4 regions of the Pseudoalteromonas sp. bablab_jr010 genome follow, and region 2 is predicted to be linked to each of the others. Evidence: predicted binding sites of a transcription regulator. Region 2 holds the regulator's gene; each other region holds the start of a gene.

Evidence for each region. Region 2 encodes sigma-54, which starts transcription at its own class of promoters, with help from an activator protein. Its sites were predicted from a motif close to GTTGGCACGNNNNTNGNNT; they were not measured.
Region 1: a site for sigma-54 is predicted at 1,823-1,841, ahead of JIG37_RS01570 (LruC domain-containing protein). Genes of this name have one in related genera too.
Region 3: a site for sigma-54 is predicted at 3,310-3,328, ahead of dps (DNA starvation/stationary phase protection protein Dps). Genes of this name have one in related genera too.
Region 4: a site for sigma-54 is predicted at 3,139-3,157, ahead of glnA (glutamate--ammonia ligase). Genes of this name have one in related genera too.

The regions. Positions count from the first base shown of each region.
Region 1 is NZ_JACDWV010000036.1:3,211-8,442, forward strand. It holds gene JIG37_RS01570 (LruC domain-containing protein) at 1-1,789, opposite strand, end outside; gene JIG37_RS01575 (ATP-binding protein) at 2,015-4,168, shown strand; gene JIG37_RS01580 (M28 family metallopeptidase) at 4,161-5,232, opposite strand, start outside.
Region 2 is NZ_JACDWV010000200.1:15,777-21,008, forward strand. It holds gene JIG37_RS20630 (HPr family phosphocarrier protein) at 55-327, opposite strand; gene rapZ (RNase adapter RapZ) at 341-1,186, opposite strand; gene ptsN (PTS IIA-like nitrogen regulatory protein PtsN) at 1,187-1,639, opposite strand; gene hpf (ribosome hibernation promoting factor) at 1,643-1,930, opposite strand; gene JIG37_RS20650 (RNA polymerase factor sigma-54) at 1,957-3,453, opposite strand; gene lptB (LPS export ABC transporter ATP-binding protein) at 3,560-4,285, opposite strand; gene lptA (lipopolysaccharide transport periplasmic protein LptA) at 4,282-4,803, opposite strand; gene lptC (LPS export ABC transporter periplasmic protein LptC) at 4,793-5,232, opposite strand, start outside.
Region 3 is NZ_JACDWV010000085.1:119,036-124,267, reverse strand. It holds gene JIG37_RS08270 (ABC transporter substrate-binding protein) at 1-665, opposite strand, end outside; gene JIG37_RS08265 (GGDEF domain-containing protein) at 847-1,620, shown strand; gene corA (magnesium/cobalt transporter CorA) at 1,707-2,663, shown strand; gene dps (DNA starvation/stationary phase protection protein Dps) at 2,724-3,242, opposite strand; gene JIG37_RS08250 (CBS domain-containing protein) at 3,470-3,889, opposite strand; gene JIG37_RS08245 (hypothetical protein) at 4,056-4,520, opposite strand; gene JIG37_RS08240 (hypothetical protein) at 4,532-5,224, opposite strand; gene JIG37_RS08235 (RNA polymerase sigma factor) at 5,221-5,232, opposite strand, start outside.
Region 4 is NZ_JACDWV010000045.1:4,145-9,376, forward strand. It holds gene JIG37_RS01920 (MBL fold metallo-hydrolase) at 1-238, shown strand, start outside; gene JIG37_RS01925 (BLUF domain-containing protein) at 254-679, opposite strand; gene typA (translational GTPase TypA) at 882-2,705, opposite strand; gene glnA (glutamate--ammonia ligase) at 3,213-4,619, shown strand; gene JIG37_RS01940 (DUF4124 domain-containing protein) at 4,738-5,232, shown strand, end outside.

The DNA.
Region 1 (5,232 bases), on a different contig from region 2:
ATAAATCAATAAACAATGAAAACGTGACTTTATTGTTGCTATCACAACCCGTCTCGGTTCTAAAATAATTACAATTAGACTGTTTATCAATGTAATCCCAAGTATCAGGCATAATCACGAAAATAGCATCTTCAGTATTTTGCTCTAAGATCTCGTGCGTTTGTTCAAGACCATTAATCAGTAAACTAGTTTTATCAGCATTAATTTGGCTACGTAAAATGCGTTTATCATTTGAACCTTCCACAGTCTCATATAACCTAACTGCAAAGCCATTATGAAAATCAGCACCTATCCCAACTAGCTCACCTTCTATTTTGTAACCTGTAGCCACACCATTTTGATCTATAATTGTAGTTCGATAGTTTATAACTAAATCATTGAAGTCATAATCTCCAGAAAATGGCCATTTATCCTCAAATGCAAGTGTTACCCAGCTATTTTCACCTGGGTAAACTAGGCTTCCCAATGTTGTTACAGAGTAATCTTCTACCTCCCCACCAATAACACCACCAGTTGCTGTAATTGGATTGGTTTCACTACCATCAGTTACACGAAAGCGAGACCAGGTTGTTCCCATAACGGCATCATCTGGAACATTAACCAAAATGCTATTATCGCCTTGGTTTAACCGATATTTAGACACCGTAATTTCATCCGCATCAAATTGGTAATTCTGATCCCAATCAAACCATGCGTATAGATATGTCTCGTCATTTGCAGAGGTAACAATAATTTGACTGGTATTGCCTGCTACCAAATCAGTGACGAACTTAACGCCGTCATCTGATTGATCATCAGGTGTTAAAAGTAAGTCTGAACGTGTATTAATATTCTCGCCATCTACTGTAGCACCTAAGTAAACCAAATTAGTTTGATCTGCATTTGGGTCAAATAAATGTCTTGCGCCACTGTCTTCGAGTGAGGTTTGATAAGGAGCAGGTGCATCACCAAAATCGATTGAATTATCCGTTACCTTTACCTCAGCAATTGCGCAGCGTGCACCATCATTTTGATTTGATGTAGGCCCTAAAGTAAACACCGCAGCAGTTGGCGTGTAACCGTTTACAGGGCTAATGCTAAGGTCTACTTTGTGTATTTTACCGCTTCGGTTATTACTAAAATAAAACTGTCCTTTTACATCAAAATACCCAGCACCATTCGCTCCGGTATCACCAGCTATATCTAAGTTCGCCACAAATGTGGGTGTCTTATTATTAAGATCTATTTCGTATAAGTCGCCATTTGATTCAACTGCATACAAAAGGTTGCTATTAGGATGAAAAGCAAAATCATAAATAGCTAACCCCCAGCTAGCTGAACCCGCAACTAAATCAGCTTGATATTCATCAGCAGGCTCTGTCAAATCAATACCGTACAATCCGAATTTGGGATGATACAAATAATATACCGCCTGATTAGTTTCACTATTTACATGGATGTCACCCACATAGAAGTTAGTATCAGGCAGACCGTTAACCACGAGTCGTTCTAGTTGATAATCATCACCAATTTTGACAACACTCTTCGGGCTTTGCTTACTAAAGCCATACATATATTGGTCTTTATAGTTAAAACCCACAGCATTTACGCTTTCATTGTTTGTTTCGTCACTAAAGTTTAATGACGGTGCTAATACTGTCGCTTTAGCAGAGACCAAATCAATTCCAAACATTTGTGCAGGTGTACCTTGTATTAGAAATGCTTTACTTGGGCATTCTTCAAACGGAGCTGCGCTTACATAACTAGTGGCAAGCACTGATAAAAGACAGACGGGTATTTTGCTTTTCATAATTACACTCTCCTGTGGTTATGTAATTATTTAAAGCAGCAATTGTTCCAAAATATAACTCATTAAAAAATAAGGTTTTAAATATTTTTTGTAGATTCTTTTTGCAAGATGCAACCATCTATATCGCAAAATGCAATTCTTTTTAATCACAAAAAACAAATTTACTCAACACAAAAGCATGATGTGCTAGAATTGCTTCAGAAAAAATAATAATAAATGTTAAAAATGAACTTTAAAGCTCTTGTTATTCTGCTGTGTACCTTGTCATTTGCATCAATTGCGTCAACTCTACAAGGCCACATTGATGAAGCTAGAACAATAAGCGATTACCAAGAACGCTATAAATATTTAACAAATATAGATAAACGCCTTATTGAATCTGCCAGTTTTGCTGAGCGATTAAGCTTTAATGTTAGATTAATTCACGTTCATATACACCTAGGTCAGTTTCAACAGGCGCAAAATATAGTAGAAGAACTTGAGTCTTCTCCAAAATATAAAAGTGACTCCTCTATTTATAGCGAATTGTATTTAGTCAAAGCTCGATTGGCATATAGTGCAAATAAACTAGAATCTGCAATTCACTTATCTCAACAAAATGTCGCGCTGTTTCAGCGTTTGCAACTCACCGATTACGAAATTGATGCCGTTGCGAGCCTTGTCAGTGCTTATCATAATGCAGGTGAATATCAAGCAGCCTTAAACTTGCTTGAGGTTTATATTCACGACAACAATCGAGAATTATCCTTAAAGCAAAAAGAAATGCTCTACCATGGTTATTCGCGTAATCTTGAACAGTTAGACCGGTTAACCCTTGCCCTAGAATATAAGCTAAAACGCCGTGAAGTTATTCAGCAAATGTCGCCGTCTATTTCATTACAAGCAGGTATAAGTTATTCAATTGCCCAAAGTTATTTAGATTTAGAACAATACGAAAAAGCAAAGAGCGAGTTTATTACAGCCCTTAGTTTTGATAGGCAAACGGGTTCACTATCTGATATCGGACATAGTTTAGTTAAGCTATCCCAATGCGAATATGGACTTAAAAACTACCCTGCAGCAATTGCATACGCACAAGAGGCTAAGCAGGTCTTCGCTAGTTATAACAGTACGCGAAATACTGCCTGGGCAAACCATAATATTGCGATAAATTTGCTCGAAATAGATAAACCTGACCAAGCATTAAGCATTGAAAAACAAGTGCTCATTGAACTCAAGCAAGACGATCACTTATATATAGATGTATTACTTACATTAGCTAAGCTGTACATTGGCTCTACTGAGCACGAACAAGCTAAACATTATGCTGAGCAAGCCTACCAGTTAAGTAAGCAAAAAAATAAGCTGCAAAAGCAAATCATTGCCCTAGAACATTTGATCACTGTGACAGAAAAACAAGCTGATTATAAACAAGCCCTGTCGTATCAACGTGCTATTACAGAGCTTGAAAAAGGCTTTGCCCGTAACAACTACAACCACCGTTTAGCTGAGCTACAAAACTCCATTGCAATGCGCGACCGCGATTTAGCAATACAAGATTTAAAACTCCAAGACAATGAAAAAAGCCAAGCTATTGCCGCACAACGTCAAGCTATTTTATACAGCGTCTTATTATTTAGCCTGCTTTTAGCTGCAATGGGCATTGCTTTATTAAGAATAAGACAGAGAAAACAGCTTATTGAACAGCGCCGAAATTATCTGGATAAACAAATCAGTCAACGTAGTAAGTTATTATCACAAGTAGCTCACGAACTAAGTGGTCCATTAACAGGGTTGCGCTTACACCTTGAAACGCTTCAAGCAGGCCTAACCCAATTTAATGAGCTTACATACGAAAAGCTTAACCAAAAAATCACCGACATGGCAACTTTAGTGACTGATTTAAATAAAATTTCACTTTTAGAACAAAGCAGTTTTCAGCTCAACGTAACAACAGTTAATGCGGCTGAGTATTTCCAAAGCCTACACGCAGATATGCTGATCCAGCTTGAAAAATTTGAAGTGACATTTACACAAAATGTTGCTGATGAACTAAGTTTTGAGTGCGATGCAACACGGCTTTCACAGTTATTTGCAAACTTAATCAGTAATTCGCTTAAGTACACAAATCACCCTGGTAAGATTAATTTGACGATTAGCCAAAACCAAACACAGCTTTTAATCTGCTATGAAGATTCATCCCCTGGCGTCAGCGACGAGAGTTTAGCAAAGATTTTTGACCACCTTTATAGAGTGCCTGACTTAAAAACAGTGAAACAGTCAGGTTCAGGAATTGGGCTTGCGATAGTAAAACAAATTGTCGAAGCCCATAACTGGCGTATTACAGCAGCTCATAGCGAACTGGGTGGTGTCCGCTATGACTTAACGATTGCTATTTAGCAGATTTGTCTGGCCATTCGAACGCGCCAACATCGCCAGGAAATACAACCGGTGATTCAATACCGTCTTTGTTTACAGCCGCAACACCAAAATAGTAGTTATCGATAACAACATTTTTAAGGGTTGCTTCGGTTACCTTGCCAACATCGCGGCTAAACTGCCATTGTGGCTCACTGGTATAACGCCAATAGATTTTATAACTGACCACCGTTGGATCATCACTTTTATGCCACGCTAATGTTGTACTCGGCTTTACGGCACCTGAAATACTAACACCCGTTGGCGGCGCTGGAGCCCACGCCATTGAAGCCATTGTCACTGCATTGAGTGACGTTAATTTCGCCGCATAGGCAAAATCAACATGGTCGATGGTGTCACCATAAGTAATACCATTTTCAGTACGTAAGTCTTGATGCTGTTGATTATAGTTTTCGTTTGTCTCCATAATACGCACAGCTGCAAAGCCAACATCGTTAAATGGACGATGGTGCCCTCCTCGACCAAACCGATCGAGTCGATATACCAACATGGTATCTAGATTCTCGATGTAACGATCTGCGATTGTATCTATGTAGCGCGCAAGGTTACGACTTGCTGAGTCAACCTCACCACCCGTAAAACGGCGTTTATGAGCCTGGTCTTTCGTTTCAATAACGCGTGTGCCTTCAGAGAAAATACGTGCAGTTGTGTTATCTGTTACACCATTAATGCCCGTTGAATTACCAATCATGTCATTGTTTAAAACACCATGAACACGCCAATCATGCTCTTGTGCATATTTAGCTAAGATTTTACCGCCAAACAAGCCTTGCTCTTCACCAGATAATGCTGCGTAAACAATTGAGCCGTTAAATTTATACTTTGATAAAACTCGCGCCGATTCAAGCACGCCAGCCACTCCAGATGCATTATCGTTAGCCCCTGGCGCATCTGAGGTATAGTCCATAACATCAGACACTCTCGAGTCAATATCACCCGACATCATAACCATACGGTTTGCATCAACTTGACCAAGCTGTATAGCTACAATATTGACCACGTCAACCGGGTTTGGAATACGCTTT
Region 2 (5,232 bases):
GAATTTTAAATATCCGAAGTAAGTTTACCGTAAACCTTGAAGTCTTAGCAAATGCTATTCTTGCTCGTGAAAGCGTTGCGCAATTAATTCGCCGATTGCCGTTAATGCAGCGTCAGCGTCAGGACCTTCGCATACAACACGAACCTCTTTTCCTTGACTACTTTCAAGGAGCATTAACGCTAACACGCTGTCGCCTTCAGCTTCTTTCTCATCTTGAAAAAGTGTAATTTTGGCATCAAATTGCAGTGCTAGTTGCGCTAAAACAGTCGCAGCGCGAGCATGTAAGCCAAGTTTGTTTTGAATTAAAAAGGTATCTTCAGCGTGCATTGTTGGTGCCTAGTTAGATATCTTGTTCGCGGTGGCGAATTTTTACATTAGCATGAGTTTTAGAAAAGCTTTCACCAATTGTTTGCGCTAAGTAAACAGAACGGTGTTGGCCTCCTGTACAACCAATTGCAATGGTTAGGTAACTGCGGTTATTGCGCTCTAGATGTGGCAACCAAGTCTGTACAAAGGTTTGAATCTGCCAAGTGAACTTTTGCACTATGCTGTGGCTAGCTAAATAATCCCTGACAGGCTGATCGAGGCCGGTTAATGGCTTCAAATCAGGCTCCCAGTGTGGGTTCGGTAAAAAGCGTGCATCAAAAACGTAGTCAGCTTCTTTTGGAATACCATGCTTAAAACCAAACGACATAAACGTAATAATCAGTTTTTTATCTTTCTTACCTAAAATCTTTTCACGAATTGATTCTGCTAACTGATGAACACTCAAATCAGTGGTATCAATCATAAAGTCAGCGCGGGTGATCAGCACATCCAGCAGGATTTTTTCTTGTTTAATGGCAAGATCAAGCGGTAAAGAATCAATCGATAATGGATGCAAACGGCGAGTTTCAGAAAAACGCTTAATTAGGGTTTGGTCATCACTATCTAGGTAGAATAGTGTTGGGTTTGCAAAACCTGGCAGGTACTCAAGAATATCATTAAACTCTTGCTGCTCTTTCGGTAAGTTACGTACGTCGATACTGACGGCAATTTTGTCATAATTATCAGAAACACTTCGCACGAGCGAAGGCAGTAGGTTGACAGGAATATTATCAACACAGTAGTAGCCTAAGTCTTCAAGAACTCGTAAAGCGACCGATTTCCCCGAGCCTGAGCGACCGCTGATAATTATTAATTCCATTTATGCCTCTGATGCAATTACTTGAAATAGTTGCTGATCGCTTGTAGCACTTCGCAACTGTTTACAAAAATCTTTATCTTTAAGTCTATCAGCAATTGTTGACAAGGTCTTCAAGTGCAACTGGCAATCGCCATCTGGTACGATGAGTGCCACAAAAATATCAACGGGACGATTGTCTATCGCATCAAAATTGATGGGAGATTCACTGACAATAATAAATGCATGAGGTTCATCAGCACCACTCATTCGACCGTGGGGAATAGCTATTCCTCGGCCGATACCTGTACTACCTAACTTTTCCCTGTTCAGAAAAGCATCTAGGATATCTTGTTGAGATAAATGAGGAAACTGCTGGTGAGCTAACTCGCTAATATACTCAAGAATTCTTTTTTTGCTATTAAAAAGGACCGCAGCTTTGCTGCAGTCCTGATTAGTAAGTGAACTAAGTTTCATAATTTAATGTCGAGCTAATTTCTCTTTATGCTTAATGACTTGGCGATCAAGTTTATCGATCAATGAGTCAATTGCTGCGTACATATCTTGATGTTCTGTAGAAGCGAACAACTCGCCTCCGTTTACATGTAAAGTTGCTTCTGCTTTTTGGCTTAATTTTTCTACATCTAAAATGACATGAACATTATTAATATGATCAAAATGCCTTTCTAGTTTTGCGAACTTAGTGTTTACATAGTCTCTTAATGAATCAGTGACTTCTACGTGACGACCAGTTAAATTTAGTTGCATAAGCATTTTCCTTCTATGTAAAACGTCTAAATCAGACTTTTACGCTGATTAGACGGAGGTATTGCTAGAGACTCACGATATTTTGCAATTGTACGTCTAGCTACTTTAATTCCTTGCTCAGCCAATATATCTGCAATTTTGCTATCACTCAATGGTTTAACCGAGTTTTCTGCAGCAACTAACTTCTTGATTAAAGCGCGAATTGCTGTAGAAGAACACTCACCACCATTTTCGGTGCTGACATGGCTTGAGAAGAAATATTTCAACTCAAAAATTCCCCTTGGGGTATGCATATATTTTTGTGTTGTAACCCGAGAAATCGTCGATTCATGCATTTCGACCATTTCTGCGACATCGTTTAGCACCATTGGCTTCATTGCTTCTGGGCCATGTTCAAAGAAAGCTTGCTGTTGTTGCACGATACAGTTGGTCACTTTTAGTAAAGTATCGTTACGGCTTTCTAAGCTCTTAATAAACCACTTTGCTTCTTGTAAGTGAGAACGAATAAATTGGCTGTCGCTACTTGATTTAACAGAGCGAGACATCGCTGCATATTGGCTATTCACTCTAATTTTTGGCATACAATCTGGGTTTAACTCGACTACCCAGCGGCCTTTCACTTTTTTCACTGATACATCGGGTATGACGTACTCAGATTCTTCGCGTACTATGCTATCCGCAGGCTTAGGATTTAAGCTGTGAATGAGCGTCATCACTTCTTTAAGCTCGTTTTCTTTAAGCTTAGTCTTTTTCATTAAAGTGCGATAGTCGCGACTTGCTAATAATTCGATATGCTCAGATAAAACCATTTTAGTTTCAGCTAAATATGGCGTATTGGCATCGAATTGACGAAGTTGTATACACAGGCACTCTTGTAAACTTCGCGCGCCGATACCAACTGGATCGAATAACTGTATTCTTTTTAAGACAGCTTCAACTTCATCGAGTTCGATTTCTTCTTCATCATTATTTTGATTAAAGCTTTCGACAATATCTTCGCAGCTAACCGTTAAAATACCTGAGTCATCGATAGCTTCAACGATGGCAACGGCAATCGCTTCATCGGTAGGACTAAATGGTGTGAGCTGTAGTTGCCACATTAAATATTCTTGCAGTGTTTCTGTTGAAGCACCTTGGTAAATAGACTCGTCTTCAGGCATTGGCCCAGACGATGTTGATGGGGCGGCACTCATGTACTCATCCCACGTAACATCCATAGCTAAGTCATCGCTAACCGTATCCTTACTCAGAGCATCACTGCTTTCTTGCTCGAATTCGCTAGGTGCTTCGTCGGCAGACGCGCTGACTTGTACATCGTCAGACTCCGCTTTTTGCTCATTCTTACCGATGCTTTCTTCGTTGTAATCCGCTTCTTCCACTTCAAGCAGAGGATTACTATCAAGCGCTTCTTGAATTTCTTGCTGGAGATCCAATGTACTGAGCTGCAACAAGCGAATGGCTTGTTGCAGTTGTGGAGTCATTGTAAGTTGCTGGCCCATGCGCAGCTGTAATGATTGCCTCATGTATCCCTAACAATCCTTTTTAAGTTATCGGTAACGGTGAAGACACTGTTATCGATTTATTGTCATTGTATAAGTCTAGCAGATGCTCTAGTCGGTGGCGTAATGGTTACAGCCTGAATTGCTCGCCTAGATAAACATCACGTACAGTTTGGTCTGCTAATACGTGCTCAGGTGTGCCTGATGCAATTAGCTCCCCATGAGAAACAATGTAGGCTTTTTCACAAACATCAAGGGTTTCTCGAACATTATGGTCAGTAATAAGTACACCAATACCACGATTTTTTAGGTGCTCAATAATTTTCTTTATATCTAACACTGAAATAGGATCAACACCAGCAAAAGGCTCATCTAAAAGGATAAATTTAGGATTAGCGGCTAATGCACGTGCAATTTCAACGCGGCGTCGTTCACCACCTGACAGTGCCATACCTTGGCTATCGCGAATATGTTGAATGCTAAATTCATCTAATAAGTTGTTAAGCGTCTCTTCGCGCGTTGTTTTGTTAAGATCTTTGCGGGTCTCTAATATGGCCATCAAGTTTTGGTAAACTGTTAATTTTCGAAAAATAGACGACTCTTGTGGTAGATAACCAATACCTAAGCGCGCACGGCTGTGCATTGGCAAAAGCGTGATATCGTTATCATCGATGCTTATTTTTCCTTTGTCGCTTGGTACGAGGCCTACAATCATATAGAAGGTCGTTGTTTTACCTGCACCATTTGGCCCTAACAAGCCAACAATACTGCCCGCTTCAACTTCAAGACCGACATTTTTAACCACTTGGCGGCCTTTGTAGCTTTTAGCTAAAAGCTCTGCTTTTAATGTGCTCATGGTTGGCCTTTATCGTCTTTTTTATTTTCTACAGGCACTAAAATAGTGTGTACACGATCTGTTGAGTTTTCGTCTTTTTCTGCGCTGATCAGCTGTTGAGCCATATCGTAGGTAATGCTTTTTGCCGTTACTTTTTGACCCGCTTGAGTGACTTCAGCTTCGCCATTGAGTGTTAAGAAGCGCTTCGCAACATCATAACGAACTTCTTCGGCGCTGGCGCTCATCACGGTACCATCAGCTTGCTTTTCTTCGAAGTAAGCTGGTTTGCCTGTAGCGATAATTAATTCGACTGTACCTTCGGTGTCACCGCCATGTGCCTCAAGTCGCTCTGCTGTAATGCGACGATCACCATGCACGATCTCTACGTTACCTTCGAATATGCCAACGCCATCTTTTAGTTTACCGATTTGGCGATCTGAGCTAATGCTAATTTGAGCGCCTGTTTGCTCGGCAGCTGCGCCCGAAAAGGCAATCAATAAGCTTGGGATCAGGAGTAATTTCTTCAGTTTATTGGTCATAGTATATGGTTCGTGTATGGTTAGTTAACTCAACAATTTCGGCTTTTAAATCGGCTTTTAAGCCTTTACCGGTAATTTTTAAATTCGGTCCTGTTAGTGTTACAGGTTGCTTTGAAAACATCGTCATTTTATCAATGTCGACATTAATATTTTCTGCTTTTATATCTTCGATCATACCGTTATGGGTTAAGTTTTTAGCAACTACATCCCCTTCAAAAATCAGCTGATCATTTTCGTATAAAGTAGCTTCTTTGGCTCTTACTTGCCAAACTTGCTGATCGCTATAAATAGTAAAAATAGGTTGTTCAAAAAAGGTAAACCCTAATTGTTGATACAACTCCATTTTTGCAGCTGCCACTTTATGACTAATTTTACCTTGCTCGTCATAAGCTGTTTGCTTTAGAGCAACGGCAGTGTAATCAGGTGTTG
Region 3 (5,232 bases), on a different contig from region 2:
GCATCTTTACCACCTAATGAGTATACGACATGAGCAGGTGCAATAATAAAATCGGGTTGCTCTACGGCAAGGATCTCTCTATTTAATGGTTTAAAGCCTGAGTGAGTCTGCGCTAAGTTTTTAATTCCAGTATATTCAAACAACATTTGCGGCACGGTATCAGTACCGGCAGCAACTAAGCCTCTATCATTGGCCGATAATAGAAAAAGTGCTTTTTTACCAGTAAGCGAAGATTTTTCAGGTAAGCTATTTTGGATTTTTTGATTTAAAGCACGTGCTTGCTCTTGCGCACCTAATTCATTACCTAAATTAGTAATTAAGCTATTTAGCTCACTGATAGAGTCTGGCTTAGGGTAGGTTTTTAACGTTACACCAGTCGAACTGATTTGTTTCAATACTTCAGGTCTGCCAGTTCCTTCAAGTGCAAAAAGTGCCGTTGGGCGTAAAGAAAGTACACCTTCCGCAGCAAGATCGCGGTAATACCCAACCTGAGGTAACTCTGTGGCCGCTTTTGGATACATACTCGATTGATCAACACCTACTAGCTCTTGCTGCTGACCTAACGCGAATATAATTTCTGTTAATGTTCCTCCGGCACTTACTATTCGTTGCTCAGCGAAGACTGAGCTTGAAAGCAGTAATAACATGACGCTTAAGTATTTCATATTTGCACTCACTTGAATGATAGTAGCCCTATTATAATTAATTAAATGCAAATGAAAATAGTTATCACAATCAATATGTGTTTGAGGGTGTAACTTCGTAGTTCAACTCTTTGTGCTAGTCTTGTTGGATGAAATTTAGATTATACTCGATCATCTATCACTTTGAGGGCGGGAGGCTTGCATGAGGCGTTTTTATGAAACAGAACGAACTTTAATGGATTATCGAGAAAGAGAAAAAAGCCGTTGGCTTAGGATGCTTTTTATTACAGTGATTAGTATTGCAATTTCTTTACTGATTACTTTCTTGATTCTTCTTGCTACAGGGACAGAAATGATGCCTATCATTTTTATTATAGCGACAATTGCTCCTGCAGTTACTGCGCCAATCGTTTCATGGTCTATTAGTGGTTTGATGATTAAAGTTCAAAAATTAGAGGAAACACATCGAAAACTAGCAATGTATGATCATTTAACAGGATTGCTATCTCGTCGAGAGTTTCTAGCTCAAGGGAATGAACTATTGCAAATGTGTCAAAGTAATAATCAACCAGTTGTATTTGCTTATTTAGACTTAGATCACTTCAAAAAAATTAATGATACATACGGTCATGCTGCTGGAGATGAGGTATTGGTAAGTTTTGCAAACCTAGTCAAGAAAACTTTAAGGCAAGAGGATTTACTGGGTCGTTTAGGGGGCGAAGAGTTTGCTCTAATTTTGGTAAACACGCGAGTGGTAGAGGCAAAACAGAAGCTAGAATTGCTCCGTAAATCTGTCGCAAAGATGACAATTAATTACGCTGAGCAACCGCTAAAGATTACAGTTAGTTTAGGGGTAGCTGATTGGGACCGTTCTCATGAAGAAAACTTAATATCGTTAATGAAAAGAGCTGATAATGCACTTTATAGCGCTAAATCATCTGGGCGAAACCAGCTTGCATTTGCCAAGCTATTTTAATGGCTTGCTCCATAAAAACACTGATATATTGTTTGTCTTTGAAACATCTAAATTCTTTAAATAATTTTATTTTTTAAGTAGGGCGCATGTTACGATTTTTTTCTATAGACCAAGGTGTGATCACAGAAACAGAGCCAGCTGCTGATATGCCTCTTGCAACCGCTATTAAGAATGCCCATTGGATTGATACTATAAATCCGACTGAAGAAGAACGACAAGCGCTGGCAAGCATCCTTAATATCACCTTACCCGGCGCTGATGATGTTGAAGAAATCGAGGCCTCTTCCCGTTGTTTTATCGACCATGAAGGCTTGCATGTGCATGCGCTATTCATGTCACCAAATGAAGGGCGCTTTAACACGGTAACCGTAGCTTGTTTGTTACAAGACAACTGTTTGCTGACAATCCGCGATGATGAACTAGCCGATTTTCGTCTATTACGACTACGTGCTCGGAAAGGGCAAGTGGCGTGTGATAATCCAAAGCAACTTTTGGTGACTTTATTTGACCAAAAAGTCGAAAACCACGCTGATATGCTTGAAGATATGCATCATCAGTTAGAAAAACTTAGTGCCTATGTACTTGAAGAGGATGACTCTGACTTAGAAGAAGCCGTTAGCCGAATTTCTCGCCTTGAAGATAATAACGGTAAGGTGCGTTTATGTTTGATGGATACGCGCCGGAATATTTCGTTTTTACTGCGCCACCTAGGAGCGCCGACAGAAGACCGCGAATCACTACGTGAAATTGTACTCGATATTGATACCCTTATGTCTCACTGTACATTTTTGTTTGATAAGGTGAATTTCTTAATGGACTCGACTCAGGGTTTTATTAACATCGAACAAAACCAAATTATCAAAACCTTCTCTATCGCCTCAGTGGTGTTTTTACCTCCGACCGTTGTCGCCAGTATCTATGGGATGAATTTTAACAGCATGCCTGAACTGCAATGGGCATGGGGTTACCCGTTTGCAATTGGCATTATGTTGCTGTCTGGCTTTGCACCTTACTTGTTCTTTAAACATAAAGGTTGGTTGTAACAAAGCATAAAAAAGCCCAGCAAATGCTGGGCAAGGGGTCTTCGGATAGACCTAGGGGGTTTAACCTTTCAATTCGCCGGTAGACGATTCAATATGCGCACGAACAAACCATTGGAATTGTTCTAAATCAGCCAGTTGGCCGGTAATCATATCTTCAGAAACTGGGTCTAGCTCACCAAGCTTATCGATAGCTGAACGGTGGTCTTTATTAACACCGTTATACACTTTATCAAGCGCTGTTAGGTGGTCAGTAACTAAGCCTTTACCAATTGAATAATCTTGCCAAGTACGGCGTTCTACAATTGATTGAGGTGTGCCAACAGGTACGCCGCCCATGGTTGCAATACGCTCTGCAATCGTGTCAGTCATCTCTTGCACTGCGCTTACTTGTGGGTCTAACATTTCGTGTACACCAATAAAATTAGGACCAACAACATTCCAATGAATGTGTTTTAAAGTGAGGTGTAAATCGATTAAAGCGACCATGCGTTGGTCTAGAATAGCAATCGTGTCCGCTGCAGCTTGGTCTTTAACACCCGGTGCTGTAAATTCTGCGATTTTTGATGATGAATTACTCATTACTCCTCCGAGATTATCTGTAAATTTCCTTTCGCTTTTAATCTAAAAAGCATGTGTAATTACACAGAAGCAAGCGTTGTGCCTAATAATTTTTAAATTATAAGTTTCTGAATTTTAGGGGGTTAATTTTATTTAAGTCTTGAGAGGGGTGATACTAGCTAAGAAGAAGTATGAAAACTCTGCACACCTTCTGTAAAAAATTCAGTGTGCAGATACAAAGTTACGATTTAAGAAAGCAATGCAGCTGCTAAACGAACAAAATCAGATGAAGTTAGAATGCCCACTAGGTTGTTATCTTTATCAACCACAGGCATGCAGCCATGACGGTTTTCAACAAAAAACTTAGCAACTTCGTGTAGCGGTTGCTCTGGCGAGATACTGGTAAAATCGGTAGCCATAATATCAACCACTTTAGTTTGCTTTTCCTTGCGTTCGAGGGCGCTGGCGCTGTAATTCGCCATGATATTCATTACCTGAGCAATCATGATTTTTTGCGTTAACATGCCAACCAAACCACCGTGCTCATTGATCACGGGGATATGACGAACATTTTTCTCTTTCATTAGATTATGAGCATCATGCAGGGTATTTTGCGCGCTAATAGCAAATGGGTCTGGCGTCATTAAATCACTAACTAGGTGTGTCATGGCTACATCCTTACAATTAATCAAGTTGTGGTAAGTTTAGCGCTTATCTAGTTAATTTCACTTAAGTGAGATCAAAGTATTAGTGATTAACGGTGTAATTACTTATGCAGTTCAGCCGTAGGTAAAAAGATGTAATGAGGATAATTTTTACCTTTAAATATTAATTTTATGAATTATTAGCTTGTTCAATTAGCGTATAAGCATCATGCGCTTTTTCACTTGGTTTTATGCCTTTTCCTAAAATGATTGTTAATTGTACGACTATTGTGCGCTCTAATAACGTTGACTCATGCAGTGCTGGCGAAGTTTGACTTGTGCAGGTTAATAAACCGCAGTGTGCTCTTTGCTCAAAACGTGGTTTGTTAGTGGGCTTGGAACGCTCAACATCAACTGCCTGCTCGGCAACGAGAAACCAGTCATAACCTTTGTCTATGGTAACTTTGGCGGCTTGCAGCATACTTTGCTCAAGCGCTGAGCGCTTTGAACCGTGACGAGTTTCGTATCGAAGAATATATTGATTATCTGCAAGCTGCTTAGTTGTTAGGCCTGGTATGCTTTTATCGGTCGGATGTTGGCTGCTGGTGCAGCCAAGTAAAGCAATGGCAAAATAAGCTAATAACACGTGTTTCATGATTGCCTCGCTTATTGCCAATGGTTAGTTAGTGCTTGTTGTTCGGCGTTACGATCTAACGGCTGGCCTTGAATATGCTCGTCGATGTAACTATCAAGCGCAGGTGTTTTACTTGCTAAGCGATAGCTTTGGCTTGACATTGCGCGTTGCTCGCTTGATGCATGAAGCTGCCAAATTCCTTGTTGCTTACATGCAATATGTGTTTGCTGGGTAGTTTTAGAATACAGCGTGTATTGGCGGCAAAAATCGCCATTATTATTAACAAAGCTAAGCTGTGCAGTTAGGCTTCTGTTTGTATCTAATAGTGTGTTGTCGCCACTCAGTTGTTGATCTAATGCGTTGGCAATGGGTTGTTCCAAACCTTGTTGTTGAACAAAGCTAGCAATAGCGACTGTAAAAAGCACCGCAATACTTGCTGCAACGGCCATTTGTTTGCGACCAGCTAGTTTAATTTGCTGCCATTTAGATAGCGAAACGACATTCTCTTTATTTTGTTGCTCGATTGTTTGTGCAAGTTCATCAGACAAGGGCATTGCATCAATCTGTGCTGCGTGTTGTTTAACGAGCATGTCAACTTCAGATAGTTCAGCTAGGCGTAAAGCGAGTTGCTCATCTTCAGCAATTGCATTACGTATTGCGTCCATTTCGTTTGCTGGTAATTCATTGTCTAAAAAAGCACTGAGTGTTTGGTCATCAATCTTCATGCGTTTTC
Region 4 (5,232 bases), on a different contig from region 2:
CCATGAAGAAGATGGTAAGTGGTATCGTTATGTTCATACTACACCTGAAGATGCATTAAACGCGGCGGAAGAGTTAAGCTGTAAAGTGATGATCCCATGGGGTTACGGCAACTCAAGCTGGCAAATGGGTGACCATTCAAGTCATTCGGCATTACTTAGGTTGTTAAATATGCAAAAGCAGATGAACAGCCAAGTTCCGGTTTATATAATGAACGAAGGAGAGCAAATCCCGCTTTAAAGGTACGGGCTAATATTAAATAACTTTATCCAGCATGGAGTCTCGCAAAGCAAGCATCAATTTGTGAGCACTTCCTGCTGACATTGCTAATGGATTAAAATCGCTAGTACCTGAGTATTTAATATTTAATGGCGTTGTTAATTTTGAATATGGTATGTACCCCATCGACCATTTTTCGAATTCCCGCTCTGCAATTTCGCAATAGTTCAGCATGATAATGTTGCGATGCCTTTTATCATTCAAAATACGATGATACGTTGCATTCACTGCTTTTCGCGATCCTTCAAGACACTGCATAAAATGAGTACTATTAAAACAAAGTAGCCCTGTTACATTACATTCAGCATTTTTCTTTTTCGCCTTTTCGAGAATATCCTCAATATCATTAGGCCCAAACCCATCGCTAATTTCACTTGTGTAAATCAGTCTAACTAAATACATCTTACTCTCCTGCAAGTTGGATTTAGAAAAGATAGTACAGATGGGGGAGTTAGTAAAAAGTTGCGAGTTGCGTTTAGAAATCTATATAAATTAAGTTGGGTTTCGCTTCGCTCTGCCCAACCAACCTGGCTTACACTAAAACAAAAAAACCGCCGTATTTTTCAATACGGCGGCTTCTATTTTGCAAAACTAAAAGACGTTATTAGTCTTTAGCTGCACGGCTCGCACGCTTACGCTCACTTTCAGTTAAGTGACGCTTACGAATACGGATGTTCTCAGGTGTTACTTCCACTAACTCGTCATCATCGATGAACTCAATCGCTTGTTCAAGCGTGTAGTTTAGTGGTGGAACAAGCGTTTGTGCTTCATCTGTACCCGATGCACGAACGTTTGTAAGTTGCTTACCTTTAAGCGCGTTTACAGTTAGGTCGTTGTCACGGCTGTGGATACCGATAACCATACCTTCGTAAACTTCAACACCGTGACCGATGAATAACTTACCACGGTCTTGTAAGTTGAATAATGCGTTAGTAAGTGCTTTACCAGTTGCGTTTGCAATCATTACACCATTCTTACGAGCACCGATAGTACCGCCTTTATGTGGACCGTAGTGATCAAATGTGTGGTAAAGAAGACCAGAACCAGACGTTAATGTCATGAATTCAGTTTGGAAACCAATTAAGCCACGGCTTGGGATCATAAAGTCCATACGTACACGGCCTTTACCATCTGGAGACATGTCTGTTAGTTCACCCTTACGAAGACCAATTTGTTCCATGATAGAACCTTGGTGCTCTTCTTGACAGTCGATTGTAAGTGTTTCGTATGGCTCTTCTTTTTGACCATCAACTTCACGAAGGATTACTTGTGGACGAGATACCGCAAGCTCGTAACCTTCACGACGCATGTTCTCGATTAAGATACCTAAGTGTAACTCACCACGACCAGAAACACGGAAGCTATCTGGGTTGTCAGTTTCTTCAACACGTAATGCAACGTTGTGAACAAGCTCAGCTTGTAAACGCTCAAGAATGTTACGTGACGTTACGAATTTACCTTCTTTACCAGCAAATGGTGATGTGTTTACAGAGAACGTCATTGTTACTGTAGGCTCATCAACGCTTAGTGGTGGTAATGCTTCAACGGTGTTTACATCACAGATAGTGTCTGAGATTTTCAGCTCACCAAGACCAGTGATTGCAATGATGTCACCTGCGCCTGCAGATTCTGCTTCATGACGCTCAAGACCTAAGTAGCTCATTACTTGGCCAACTTTACCGTTACGCTTAGTACCGTCTGCGCTTACAACAGTAACCTGTTGGTTAGGACGAACAGTACCACGCTTGATACGACCTACACCGATAACACCGATGTATGAGTTGTAGTCAAGCTGAGAAATTTGCATTTGGAAAGCACCTTCAGGATCTGCATCCGGTGGAGATACTTCGTCAACGATCATCTGGAACATTGGTTCCATGTTATCTGATGGCTCGTCTAAATCCATTGTTGCCCAGCCGTTGATAGCTGATGCATAGATTACTTTAAAGTCTAACTGTTCGTCAGTTGCACCTAGGTTATCGAATAAATCGAAAACTTGGTCCATAACCCAGTCAGGACGTGCGCCTGGTTTGTCGATTTTGTTGATAACAACAATCGGCGTTAAACCTTGTGCGAATGCTTTTTGCGTTACGAAACGCGTTTGCGGCATTGGACCTTCTTGAGCATCAACAAGTAGTAATACTGAGTCAGCCATCGAAAGTACGCGTTCTACTTCACCACCGAAGTCGGCGTGTCCTGGGGTGTCTACGATATTGATATGGTAGTCGTTCCAAGAGATAGCTGTGTTCTTAGCTAAAATGGTAATACCACGTTCTTTCTCAATGTCGTTTGAGTCCATTACGCGCTCTTCGTTACCGCCGCGCGTTTCTAATGTGCCTGATTGCTCAAGCAGTTTATCAACCAAAGTTGTTTTACCGTGGTCAACGTGGGCGATAATCGCTATATTTCTTAACTTTTCGATGCTCATATTTTTTCTCAGAGAAATTGAATCTCATTGATCCTGCAAGATCTACGCAGTCACCTGCGTTTTCACCAGATGTCCCAGCATAGGATTTAAAAGGGCGCATATTATCCCTTAATAATGGCATGGATGAAAGTTTATCCAATATAAATTTATAAACTTTCTTCAGGCTTTTTATAAGTATCTGTTTTATAAATGACAAATTTATGAAAATTAAAGTGAATCTGAGCTCAATACTGGCGAAATTTTAGTTTTTGAACCATATTTTGGCACTAAATAGTGTTCATAACCGAAAAATTGGCACGCTCAATAATTGTGCAAAACAAGGTCGCACTTTTTACGCACCAGAATGATCTTTTTACGCACCAACTTAGTGCAACAAAAGTTAACAAAACGAAGCCCTGTTCACTTTTTACAAGCCTAAACAAGGTGTTAAAAACATGGCACGAAACCAGCTTATATAAGCGAAAAGCAATAATGCAGCAAAAATAAAACCCAACAATTGGAGGACACATGTCACAATCGGTTTTAGATTTTATCAAAGAAAATGACGTTAAGTTCATTGATTTACGCTTTACTGATACCAAAGGTAAAGAACAGCATGTTTCTATTCCTCATCATCAAATTGATGAAGATTTCTTCGAAGACGGCAAAATGTTTGACGGTTCTTCAATTGCTGGCTGGAAAGGTATCAACGAATCAGACATGGTACTTATGCCTGTTCCTGAGTCTGCGAAAATGGACCCGTTTTCTGAAGAAGCTACACTAATCGTACGTTGTGACGTCGTTGAGCCTTCAACACTTCAAGGTTACGAGCGTGATCCACGTTCTGTTGCAAAACGCGCTGAAGAGTACATGCGCTCTACTGGTATTGCTGACACTGTATTATTCGGTCCAGAGCCAGAATTCTTCCTTTTTGATGACGTTAAATACAAATCAGACATGTCTGGTTCTATGTACAAAATCGATTCTGTAGAAGCAGCTTGGAACTCAGATAAAGATTATGAAGGCGGCAACATGGGTCACCGTCCAGGTGTTAAAGGCGGTTACTTCCCGTGTTCACCTGTTGATTCATCACATGACTGGCGTTCAGCAACTTGTTTAGTTCTTGAAGAACTAGGTCAAGTAGTAGAAGCTCACCACCACGAAGTAGCAACTGCAGGTCAAAATGAGATCGCAACTCGCTTCAATACAATGGTATTAAAAGCTGACGAAATCCAAGAGATGAAATATGTTATCCATAACATGGCTCACTTATACGGAAAAACAGCGACATTCATGCCTAAACCAATCGTAGGTGATAACGGTTCTGGTATGCACTGTCACCAATCTCTAGGTAAAGATGGCGTAAACATCTTCGCTGGTGACAAATACGCAGGTCTTTCTGAAGAGGCACTTTACTACATCGGTGGTATCATCAAGCACGCTAAAGCAATCAACGCATTCGCTAACGCGTCAACGAACTCATACAAGCGTTTAGTACCAGGCTTCGAAGCTCCTGTAATGCTTGCATACTCTGCACGTAACCGTTCTGCTTCAATCCGTATCCCAGTGGTACCGTCTGCAAAAGCACGTCGTATCGAAGTACGTTTCCCTGATCCAACAGCTAACCCATACTTAGCATTCTCTGCAATGCTTATGGCTGGCCTAGACGGTATCAAGAACAAGATCCACCCTGGCGATGCAATGGACAAAGATTTATACGATCTACCTGCTGAAGAAGCAGCTGAGATCCCACAAGTTGCATCTTCTTTACAAGAAGCACTTGCATCATTAGACGCAGACCGTGAGTTCTTAACTCAAGGTGGCGTATTCACTGATGACCTAATCGATGCATACATCGCGCTTAAGAGCCAAGAAGTTGAAAAACTTAACATGACAACTCACCCAGTTGAGTTCGAAATGTACTACAGCGTGTAATACACGCTGTATCAGAATTATCTAAAAGATAATAAATGTGTGTTCTCAAGCCCGCTCTGCGGGCTTTTTTAATGGTAATTGAGCGGGTTCTACTCTACAGTTTTAGTTAAGTGAAAAAATGCAGGGTCGCAGGGTGAAAAGCACAACCTTATTGGTATTATCGTTATTATTTGCAAGCTTTTTTGGTTATACAGCAGCACAAAAAGTCTATTCTTGGAAAGATGAGAATGGTGTATTAGTATTTTCTGATACTCCTCGCCCCGGTGCTACTGAGGTCAAGTTAAATACCCAAAACCTTACAATGCCTGCAGCTGATACCAGTATTCTTGATACTGCTCCAAGTGCAGTCCCTGTTAACTTTAAAGTGTCAATTGCAGCCCCCGCAAATGAAGAAACTGTGAGAGAAAATACAGGTTCTGTTTATGTTACTACACGAATCAGCCCCCGTTTTGAAACTGGTTTCAAAGTTCAATTACTCGTTGATGGTTCACCTCATGGCGCACCAAGTAATAGCACGACCTTTGCTCTAAGAGAGGTCTTTCGAGGCGAACACACATTACAAGCGAAACTTTTTGATGCAAATAATAAACTCGTTTCAGTTAGCCCAGTCAGC